2 regions of the Arthrobacter sp. BF1 genome follow, and region 1 is predicted to be linked to the other one. Evidence: riboswitches for the same ligand, from Rfam matches in the RefSeq annotation. Region 1 holds a riboswitch; the other holds the start of a gene.
What was found. Region 1 has a riboswitch for cyclic di-AMP ahead of AC1MCD_RS10885 (LysM peptidoglycan-binding domain-containing protein). Riboswitches for the same ligand answer to the same signal wherever they lie in the genome.
Positions count from the first base shown of each region.

Region 2: another riboswitch for cyclic di-AMP. It lies ahead of AC1MCD_RS03880 (C40 family peptidase); the one in region 1 lies ahead of AC1MCD_RS10885 (LysM peptidoglycan-binding domain-containing protein).

Region 1 covers NZ_CM155271.1:2,318,768-2,323,387, forward strand. The annotation lists gene AC1MCD_RS10875 (coiled-coil domain-containing protein) at 42-1,331, opposite strand; gene AC1MCD_RS10880 (nuclear transport factor 2 family protein) at 1,369-1,788, opposite strand; cyclic di-AMP (ydaO/yuaA leader) riboswitch at 2,139-2,303, shown strand; gene AC1MCD_RS10885 (LysM peptidoglycan-binding domain-containing protein) at 2,307-3,128, shown strand; gene AC1MCD_RS10890 (dienelactone hydrolase family protein) at 3,195-4,169, opposite strand; gene AC1MCD_RS10895 (ribonuclease Z) at 4,251-4,620, opposite strand, start outside.
Region 2 covers NZ_CM155271.1:805,997-810,616, forward strand. The annotation lists gene AC1MCD_RS03870 (iron-dependent transcriptional repressor DtxR) at 1-317, shown strand, start outside; cyclic di-AMP (ydaO/yuaA leader) riboswitch at 522-740, shown strand; gene AC1MCD_RS03875 (M23 family metallopeptidase) at 744-1,571, shown strand; cyclic di-AMP (ydaO/yuaA leader) riboswitch at 1,721-1,881, shown strand; gene AC1MCD_RS03880 (C40 family peptidase) at 1,952-2,623, shown strand; gene AC1MCD_RS03885 (NlpC/P60 family protein) at 2,796-3,551, shown strand; gene AC1MCD_RS03890 (HNH endonuclease) at 3,789-4,289, shown strand; gene mobA (molybdenum cofactor guanylyltransferase) at 4,335-4,620, shown strand, end outside.

The DNA of each region.
Region 1 (4,620 bases):
AAAGGACGGACCGCAACCGGTTCAACGGGTAGCAGCGGCTGTCAGTACCAGTTCTTGATCACGGAGTGGTTCCAGGCGCCGCAGGGAGATCCGTAGCGGTTCAGGATGTAGGCAAGCCCCCATTCGACCTGGGTGCGGTAGCTGGTGAGCCAGTCGCTGCCGGCGCTCGCGTACTTGCTGGCGGGCAGCGCCTGCGCGATTCCATACGCGCCGGAGTCCGGGTTGGTGGCCGTGGTCAGCCAGTTGGATTCCTTCGTCCACAGCTGCGCCAGGCACTGGAACTGGTCCGGGCCCCAGCCGAAGGCGGACAGCCGCCCGGCGGCGTAATTCCTCGCACCGGCGGGATCATTTACCGCGCCGCCGGGAATGGAAGGCACGACGACGACGGGCGGCGGAGTCGGCGTCGGACTCTCCGCCGGAGGTACTGGAGCAGGAACTCCGGGAGCCGGGTTCGGGGGTGCCGGGTTCGCCGGGGCCTGGGCAGCAGCCTTGGCCGCGGCATCAGCCTGCCGGCGTGCCTGCTCCTCCGCTGCCGCCCTTTTGGCGGCCTGCGACAGCTCGTAGGCAGCGAGGGCAGCCTGGCCTTGCCGGAATTCTCCTTCCACTGCTGCGGTGGTTCCCTTGAGTGAGGCGAGCTGGGCGGTGAGTTCATCGCTGTGCTGCTGTTGCTCCGCGACCTGCTGCGACACCGCACGCTGGGCTGCCTGTGCTGAGCCAAGCTTTGCTTCGGCAATTCCGGCCAGCCGTTCACGCTCCGTCTTTGCGGCACGCTCCTGCTCGGCCAGCGCTGCCGAGATTTGTTCCGACTCCGCTGACTTGTGGACCAGTAACGCCGTCTTGTCACTGACGATCCGGACGATGTCCAGGCCGTGGAGGCTGTTGGTCTGCAAGGCGTCCAGCGCCATGAAAAATCCCATGTTTGTGCCACCGGTCTTGTAGGACTGCACGGCGAGGGCCCCGATCTCCTTCTTGTGCCGGCTCGATTCCGCCTGGGCATGGGCCACCTGCGCAGCCAGGGCCTCCACCCGGGAGCTGGCCGCCTGAAGTGCGGACTGTGCCACAGCGTAATCGGCAGCAGCGGTTACGGCGGCATTGCCCAGCGCCTCGGCCTGGGTTTGCAGGCCACCGAGCAGGTCCCCGATTCTGGTGACTTCAGCGGCCGTGCCGGCCTCACTTTGCTTGGCCTTCTCCACGTCCTGCCAGGAAGGAAACCCACCGGGAGGCGCCTCGTCGGCGGCGTGCGCGGGCAGGAAGGAGAACGATGCGGCCACAGCCAGGGCGAGTACTGCCGCGACACCGGGCAGCCGCACTTTTTGTGCAAACGGGGACATAGTTCGTGAGCTTACCGGGCAAACCGCCGCCCGGGAGTTAACCGCCGGCAGTGCGGGGCCGGCGTCCGGACAGCGACTGGACCGCCTGTTCAATATCGATCCACGCGCGTTCGACGTCTTCCAGGTACAGCCGGCCGGCTGTAATCAGTCCGTCTTCCACTTCGAACAGCGCCACCCCGCGCACCTGAAACGGCTGGCCGTCCGTGCGGGTGCCAGTCCATGTCCATTCGACCCAGGTGGTGTTTCCGTCGTCAACAGTGCGCCTCACTTCCGACCGGAAGTCCGGGATTCCGGCGAACATGGCCTCCCAGTTGGCATGCATCTGCGCTCGGCCCGTGAAGGCCCGCCCGGGATGCGCGGGCTGTTCGCTTCGGTAGTTTTCGTGGAAGAGCGCCGCGGCGGCTTCAAGGTCATGGGCATTTAGTGCCGTAAAGAGCTGATTCAGAACATCGCTCATGGCGTCCCTCTCTCGCCTTCAGAACCACCCTTGGTGCCGTCCCGGCGCGGCACCGGGATGGGGGCTCACGAACCATTATCGGTGCTTTGAAGACCTTCCGGCGTCTTTATTTTGAGATACAACCATCAGTTAGATGACCTGACCGGGCATATACGGATGCCGGGCCGTGACCTGCATGGTCGTGGCTTACGGATGAAAAATCCAACGACTTGGCTGGGTGAATTCCGGCCCTACATTCCGTTATCGGAATGTGACATTCGGGAAAAGCGGCGGTTATGGTCGATAGGTGCCCTGGTTCAAAGCCGGGACATTCCCGTCAGTATGCCGAGCCCTGCCACTGACCCGGGACCCCAGACGCAATGCAACTGGCAGGGACGGGGGAACCACGTTTCCACGGCCTATTGAGGCCTTGGGGTTAAGTCGGCATTCGTCCCGTCCCTAACGACGGCGATCCCGGCCGGGTCTCTCCAACCCGAACCCGACAGCTCACCCCGCAGGCATGGGAGAGGCAATCAACCATGTCCAAGAAGTACACTGCCGCACGCCACCGTGCAGCCACCACCACCACGTCCCGCGCCCTGATGATCGGACGGCCGGCCCTTGTAGTCGCTGCCGCATCCGGACTGTTTTTCGGCGTCAGCGCACCGGCTCACGCCGGCGTCCACGGACCTGACGATTCCGGAACAGCCATTGCACAGGGCCAGGTCAGCGCACCGGCCGCAGCCGTGGCTCCGGCCCCTGCAGCGGCAGCAGCCAATGTCCACACCGTCGTTTCCGGCGACACCCTCGGCCAGATCTCCGCGGCTAACGGCGTAGCACTCAACGACGTCCTGGCCGCCAATGGCCTGTCGCTGACGTCGATCATCTACCCGGGCGACCAGATCCAGCTCCCCGCCGCCGGGCAGGCCTTTGCGGCACCCGCAGCGGCTCCGGCACCAGCACCGGCAGCCAAGGCCGTCGCGGCCCCGGCCGCTCCCACCAACACCGGCATCAAGCTGGCGTCAACCTCGGCTCCGGCCCAGGCCCCGGCCGGCTCAGCAGGCTCCGCAATCCTGGCCAACGCCTACTCCCAGCTCGGTGTACAGCAGGACTGCACCGCCATGGTGGAGAAGGCACTGCGCTCAGTCGGCAAGAGTGTTGGAGACCTGGCTCCCGGCCAGTTCTTCCAGTACGGAAACGTTGTTGGCACACCTGCCCCGGGTGACCTGGTAATCACCGCCGGACACGTCGGCGTCTTCGCCGGCAACGGCCAGGTTGTCAGCGGAGGCGTGGACGGTTTCAAGACCGAGGTCCACTCCATCAGCTGGCTCCAGGGCGCATCCTTCGTCCGCGTAGCGTGATCCCGGCCGGTTGGACGGCGGCGCGCGGCACCCGGCCGCCCGCCGTCGTCGGCCGCTGCTGCATACTCACACGTGCTGCCCGAACCAGGACAGCATGTCATTCCAGGCAGCAGTCGCCTGGGTCTGGTTATAGCGCTCCCCGGTGTCATTGTGGAAGGCGTGGTCCACGCCCGGGTAAACAGTGAGCTGATGCGTCACCCTGGTGGCGTCGAGGGCATCGCGGAGGGCCGGCATCGCGCCGGTAATACGCTTGTCGAGCTCGGCGTACACCCCTAGTACGGCAGCTTTGATGGCCGGCACCTTGTTCAGGTCAGGGGCCGGCCCGTAAAACGCCGCGGTGGCTTTCAGGCCGGGCAGCTCGGTAGCCGTCTGCCAGGTGATGCCGCCGCCGAAACAGTACCCGTTCATGGCGATGCGTCCGGACTCCACAAAGTCCTGACCCTGCAGGTAGTCAAAGGCCGCAGCGAAGTCGGCAACATGCCGTGCTGGCCCGGCACTGGTCAGTGCCCCGGAAATCGCGTCCGGATCGAGGCTGGCGGTGCCTCCTTCCCTGCTCAGCAGGTCCAGGGCCAGCGCCGCATAACCGGCTTTGGCGAACCGGCGCGCCACGTCCTTGATGTGCGGTGTCAGCCCGCGGTTCTCGTGGCAGACCAGCACTGCCGGGCCCGCTGCACCTGAATCCGGCCGGGCGAGGCAACCACTGATGTCAGTGCCGCCGGCGGCGAACCGGACTGTCGCCGTCGTCAATCCTGCGGCGCCCTCGGGGACGGACAGCGGGCTCTTCGCCCCCGGTACCGGTCCCGCAGCGGCGCCCGTGCCCGCCGTCGAGGCTGAGGGCGCCGGCGTGGGCATCGGGTCGGTGCTGCGCGGGACTTCCTCCGGCGTGCAGCCCACCAGCAACATCGCGGCCGACGCGGCGGCCATGCTGCCCGTGATGAAGGCGACCCGCCGCGTGAAGGTCCGCTGCGTCATAGCACCGGCACGGTAATCATCGAAGAATTCCTCGATCAGGTACCGTTCAAACTTTCCAAGCCGGACCATGGCAGGCCTCCTCGCGTGAGGCTCACATCCTGCTCCGAAGCACGCCGTCCTGCAAGGGGCACACAACATTTCCGGCCCCGCCTAGGGCAGCCGCCGCCGTTTCGGGAAGGCGATCCGGTCCAGGTCGTTGACTGCCATAACTGTTGAGCCGCGAGCGCGGCCCCGTGCCTGGTCCTCGAGTTGCGTCACGTCGTCGCCGTACCGCGAAGAGAAGTGAGTAAGGATCAGCGTGCCGACGGCGGCGCTGGCCGCTAACTCCCCCGCCTGCCCTGCGGTGAGGTGGGAGTACTGCCTGGCAAGCTCGCCGTCATCGTCACTGAACGTCGACTCGGCCACCAACAGATCAACCCCGTCCGCCAGGTCCTCGGCACCCGCGCAAGGTGCCGTGTCCATCACGAACGCGAAGCTCTGGCCCGGCCGGGGAACGCTCACGTCCTCCAGGCGGACACCG
Region 2 (4,620 bases), 1.5 Mb from region 1:
CGCCCTACGGCAACCCCATCCCCGGTCTGGCAGCGCTCGGCGGGGCGGCAGCCGTGCCCGAAGCTGGTGTGATTAATCTCGTTGAGGCCATGCGCGGATACGGGCCGGCGTCGACTGTGACGGTCAGCAGACTGGCCGAGCCCATCCAGGTGGAACCTGAGTTGCTGGTACAGCTGGATGAGGGTGGAATCAGGCCCGGCGCGGCGGTCTCGCTGGAGCGCGTGGGTGAGTACATTTCCGTACGGGTCCCGGGGATCGAGGGCGCGCTCGAGCTGCCCCCGGAAGTTGCTGCCCACGTTTTCGTCTCCGTCAGCTGACACCCACCGCAACCCGGTGAAGGCAGCCCGGTGAAGGCAGCCCGGTGAAGCGGGCCTATGGCGCTGCCGTTCCACTTCGGCGTTAGCGCACCTTCTGCCGTATGGCAAATATAACGGAATTGTTACTGTCCGTTTTGATCGCCTATAGTTTAAAACCAAGCGTCGATATAAAAGCGTTACCTGATCTGGAGCCGAGCTCTGCCAGCGGATCGGGTGCACGAATCACTAACTGGCAGAGGCGGGGGAACCACAACCGGCAGTCGCAAGGCTGCCTTGGGGTGAAGTCCGTCAGCAGCAAGCCTCTTCCAGCGAAGGATCCTCACGGGATAGTTCTGCGCCAAGTGCTTGCAGCGGCGGACCGGGTCTATGAACTCTCTGACCCGAATCCGACAGCTAACTTCGCAGGCTATCCAGAGAGGAACATTCTTGACCACGCAATACTCCAGGGGCCGCCGCCGGGCGGCAGGCCCCGCTTTGGCGCCTCGCGCGGCTGAGGATTCCACCGCGGAGAGGCCCCGTGATCCGCAGCGCGAAGCGCGCCGCCGCCGCCGGGGTGCGTTCCGGCAGGTCACCGAATTCGCGTCCGCCAGCGGCGTTGGGCAGAAGGCCGGCATCGCCCTCGCTGCAACGGGCCTGGTCCTGACCGTGACCGTTCCGGTGACGGGCCCGGTCATGGCGGACCAGCAGCCTGGCCACTCCGTTTCGGCCGTGTCGGCCGCCCCGCAGCCTGAGATTTCCGCCGAAGCCGCCGCGCAGATTGACTTCAGCCGCTCGGCTGTTGTTACCCAGGGCGACCCGGACGGCAAGCTGAAGCAGCTGTTGAGCGCACAGTCGGCAGGATCCATCACCCGTGCGGCCTCCGCAGGGAGCCTGGGTGCGCCGCTCGCCCAGCTGGTCACCGCTTCACCGTTCGGCTTTCGGGTCAGCCCCATCACCGGCGGCACCGGTGACTTCCACCGGGGCCAGGACTACGTGGCCCAGTGCGGGACCTCAGTCCTGGCTGCAGCCAGCGGCACCGTGACGTTCGTCGGCTGGCACCAGTACGGCGGCGGCAACCGCGTTGTAGTGGATCACGGCAACGGCCTGGAAACCACGTACAACCACTTGTCGTCCGCCACCGTTTCGGTTGGCCAGACTGTGAGCCGCGGCCAGGTGGTGGCCCTCAGCGGCACCACGGGCGCTTCCACGGGCTGCCACCTCCACTTCGAGGTTCAGGTCAACGGCGAAGTTGTTGACCCCACAGGCTGGCTCTGAGTCCAAATGATGGCCAACTCTCAAATCACAGTGACATGCCGTGACCTGAATGTGACATTGGCTCTGAACTCCTGTACCGTCTAAAGCGCGTCAACTTTTCCGAAGTTGACGTTCTTGAGTGGATTGCCTAGCTCTGCCACCGCTCAAGGTCCGTTCGCATGACATCGTCTGGCAGGGGCGGGGGAACCAATTTTGGTCTTCGATTCTGAAGGCCTTGGGGTTAAGTCGCAAAGCTTCCCAGGAAGCAGCGCGGCCGGGTGACTCCCATCCGAATCCGACAGCTCACCTCGCAGGCATTGGGAGAGGCTACCTTCGTGTCTTCACGCCATAATTCTGCGCGCCACCGTGCGCAAACGGTTCGCACCAACCCCTTGGGCTCCGTGTCCAAGGCCGTTAGTGCAAATGCCGGGACCGTAGGTCGCCAGGCTGCTGTCATCGCAGCCGCGTCAGGTCTCATCCTGACCATGGGGCTTCCGGCCAACGCCGCGGACACCACCGCTGGTGTGTCCGCATCCACCGAGTCCGGGTCCGCGCAGGCTGCGCTTGCCGTGACCGCCGCACCCACGGCCACCGTTTCCTTCGAGCGCCCGGTAGTCAAGACCACCGCCGCGCCCGTGATTGAGCGGGTCCGTGCACAGTCCACGGCTGCGGAAACGGCAACCCGGGCTGCTGACGCAACCAAGGATGCCCCGGCCAAGCTTGCGGACAGTGTTTCCTCCGCAGCAGCGTCGGGCCTGGCAGCCATCGCCTACACCGGAATCGGCCACCCCTACCTCTGGGGCGGCACCACTCCCAATGGCTGGGACTGCTCCGGCTTCACCCAGTGGGTTTACGCCCAGGCCGGCATCAGCATTCCCCGCACGAACGCCTGGACTGCCATGCGGCCCACCTCCACCCCGTCCCCCGGTGACCTGGTCATGCAGAACGGTGGAGCCCACGTGGGCATCTACGTCGGCAACGGCATGATGATCAGCGCGCTGAACCCCGGACAGGGCACCCTGCTGCACGCCGCTGCAGCAACGGGCACGTCCTCGTTCTTCACCCTGGGCTGATAGTCCTCACCCCGGGCTAGTCCGTCCTCCGGACTTCCTCCCCGTTTCTTCCCTGGAAACTCTTCGCTAAATCCCCGTTCGGGGCGTGCCGGCGTACCCCCAAGATGCCGGCGCGTCCAAAGCCCTTGGGCTGCCTTCGCGGTCCTGAGGAACACGAAAGAGAGAATATTTAATGACTACACGTGCAACTGTTGCACGGCACCGCGCCGAGGTCACCAAGACCAACTCGCTGGCTGTCATTGCCAAGGCAGTCGGCGACAACGCCGGCGGCATGGGCCGTCAGGCCGCGGTTATCGCCGCTGCTTCCGGCCTGGTTCTGACTAGCGGTATCGCGGCCAACGCCGCCGACACCAACGTTCAGCATGAAGCGGCCCCCAGCTTTGAGGTTGGGACGGCAGCACCGGCCGTTATTTCGGCTGAATCCACCATTGCCATCTCCTACGAGAAGCCGGCGGTCACCACCACGCCGGCTCCGGTTGAAGAGCCCGAGCCCGTTGTTGAGGCGCCGGCCGCTCCGGCTGCAACCGCAGCCCAGCCTGCGGCAACCATCAAGGTGGCCGCTTCCGCCCCCGCTGCACCGGCCGCTCCGGTCGCAGCCAGCGGAAAGGGCCAGGCCATTCTGTCCGCAGCGTACGCCCAGCTGGGTGTCAACCAGGACTGCACCATGCTGGTGACCAACTCGCTCGCCGCCGTGGGAATCAACTTCCACGACTGGCCCGCAGGCTACCTCTCCCTGGGCCGCACCGTGAGTGCAGCAGAAGCACAGCCCGGCGACCTGATCTACTACGCGGACGGCGGCGCAGGCATGGCCCACATCGCGGTCTATGCAGGCAACGGCCAGGCCGTGCACGGCGGCTACAACGGCAACCAGACCGTTGTGTTCAGCGCCAACGTTGGCTCGGGACCGGTTTTCATCCGCGTCTCCTAGTAACTGTTTGAACTTTCAAAGGACCTCCGCCTGATGGCGGGGGTCCTTGGCTGTCTGCTGCCAATCCGGGACCGGTCGGGCGGGTGGCGGCCCCGACACGTCAGATTGGCCGGACCCGGCGATTAGTTTTTCCGGGTATTTTTTGTTTACTCTTGTGGTGTCGATCCATAGCCCGGATATGCCGGGGGCAGCCGGCCCTCGTGCCCCTGACGGGTGCGGCCACAAAGAGGTAAGTGCATGCGCACTCTCGTTCTGAATGCTGGATATGAACCGCTGGCGGTAGTCACCTTCCGCCGGGCGCTGGTGCTTGTGCTTACGGGCAAGGCCAGTGTAATTGCCGAGGGCGATGACCCCGTGGTGGGGCCGCAGGAGATCCTGGGCCGCCCGTCCGTGATTCTCCTGAACCGCTACATCCGCCCGAGATATAACCAGAGCACCGCGGTCAGCCGCCGCGGCGTCCTGCGGCGGGACGGCCATCGATGTGCTTATTGCGGCAAGGGGGCCCACACCATCGACCATGTGCAGCCCAAATCGCGTGGCGGCGCGGACTCTTGGGAGAACCTCGTGGCCGCGTGCCTTCGATGCAACAACAGCAAGGGCGACCATACGCCTGCTGAGATGGGTTGGAAGCTGAGGTTTGTGCCTGAACCGCCGCACGGCACCATCTGGCAGATCAAGGAACTCGAGAAGCCGACGCCGGCCTGGGATCCCTTCCTGCTGCCTGAACGGGCGGCCTGAATTCCGTCCGGCGCAGCCAGGTTCCAGCACGCTTAGGCTGGGCACGTGGATGCAGACCCTTTCGACTTTGATGCGCTCATTCTTGCCGGCGGACGTTCGGCGCGTCTGGGCGGCGTACCCAAGCAGGGGTTGACGTACGACGGCGAGACCCTGTTGCGCCGTTCGGTCGCCGCCGCCAGAGGTGCCCGGGCCGTCGTCATCGTGGGTCCGCCCGCTGGGGAAACTCCGGCGGGGACCCTCAGTTGCCGTGAGGAGCCCCCCTTCGGCGGCCCGGCCGCGGCCATCGCGGCCGGGCTTGCTGCGCTGGAGAAGGCGGGCGGCACCCGGCCTC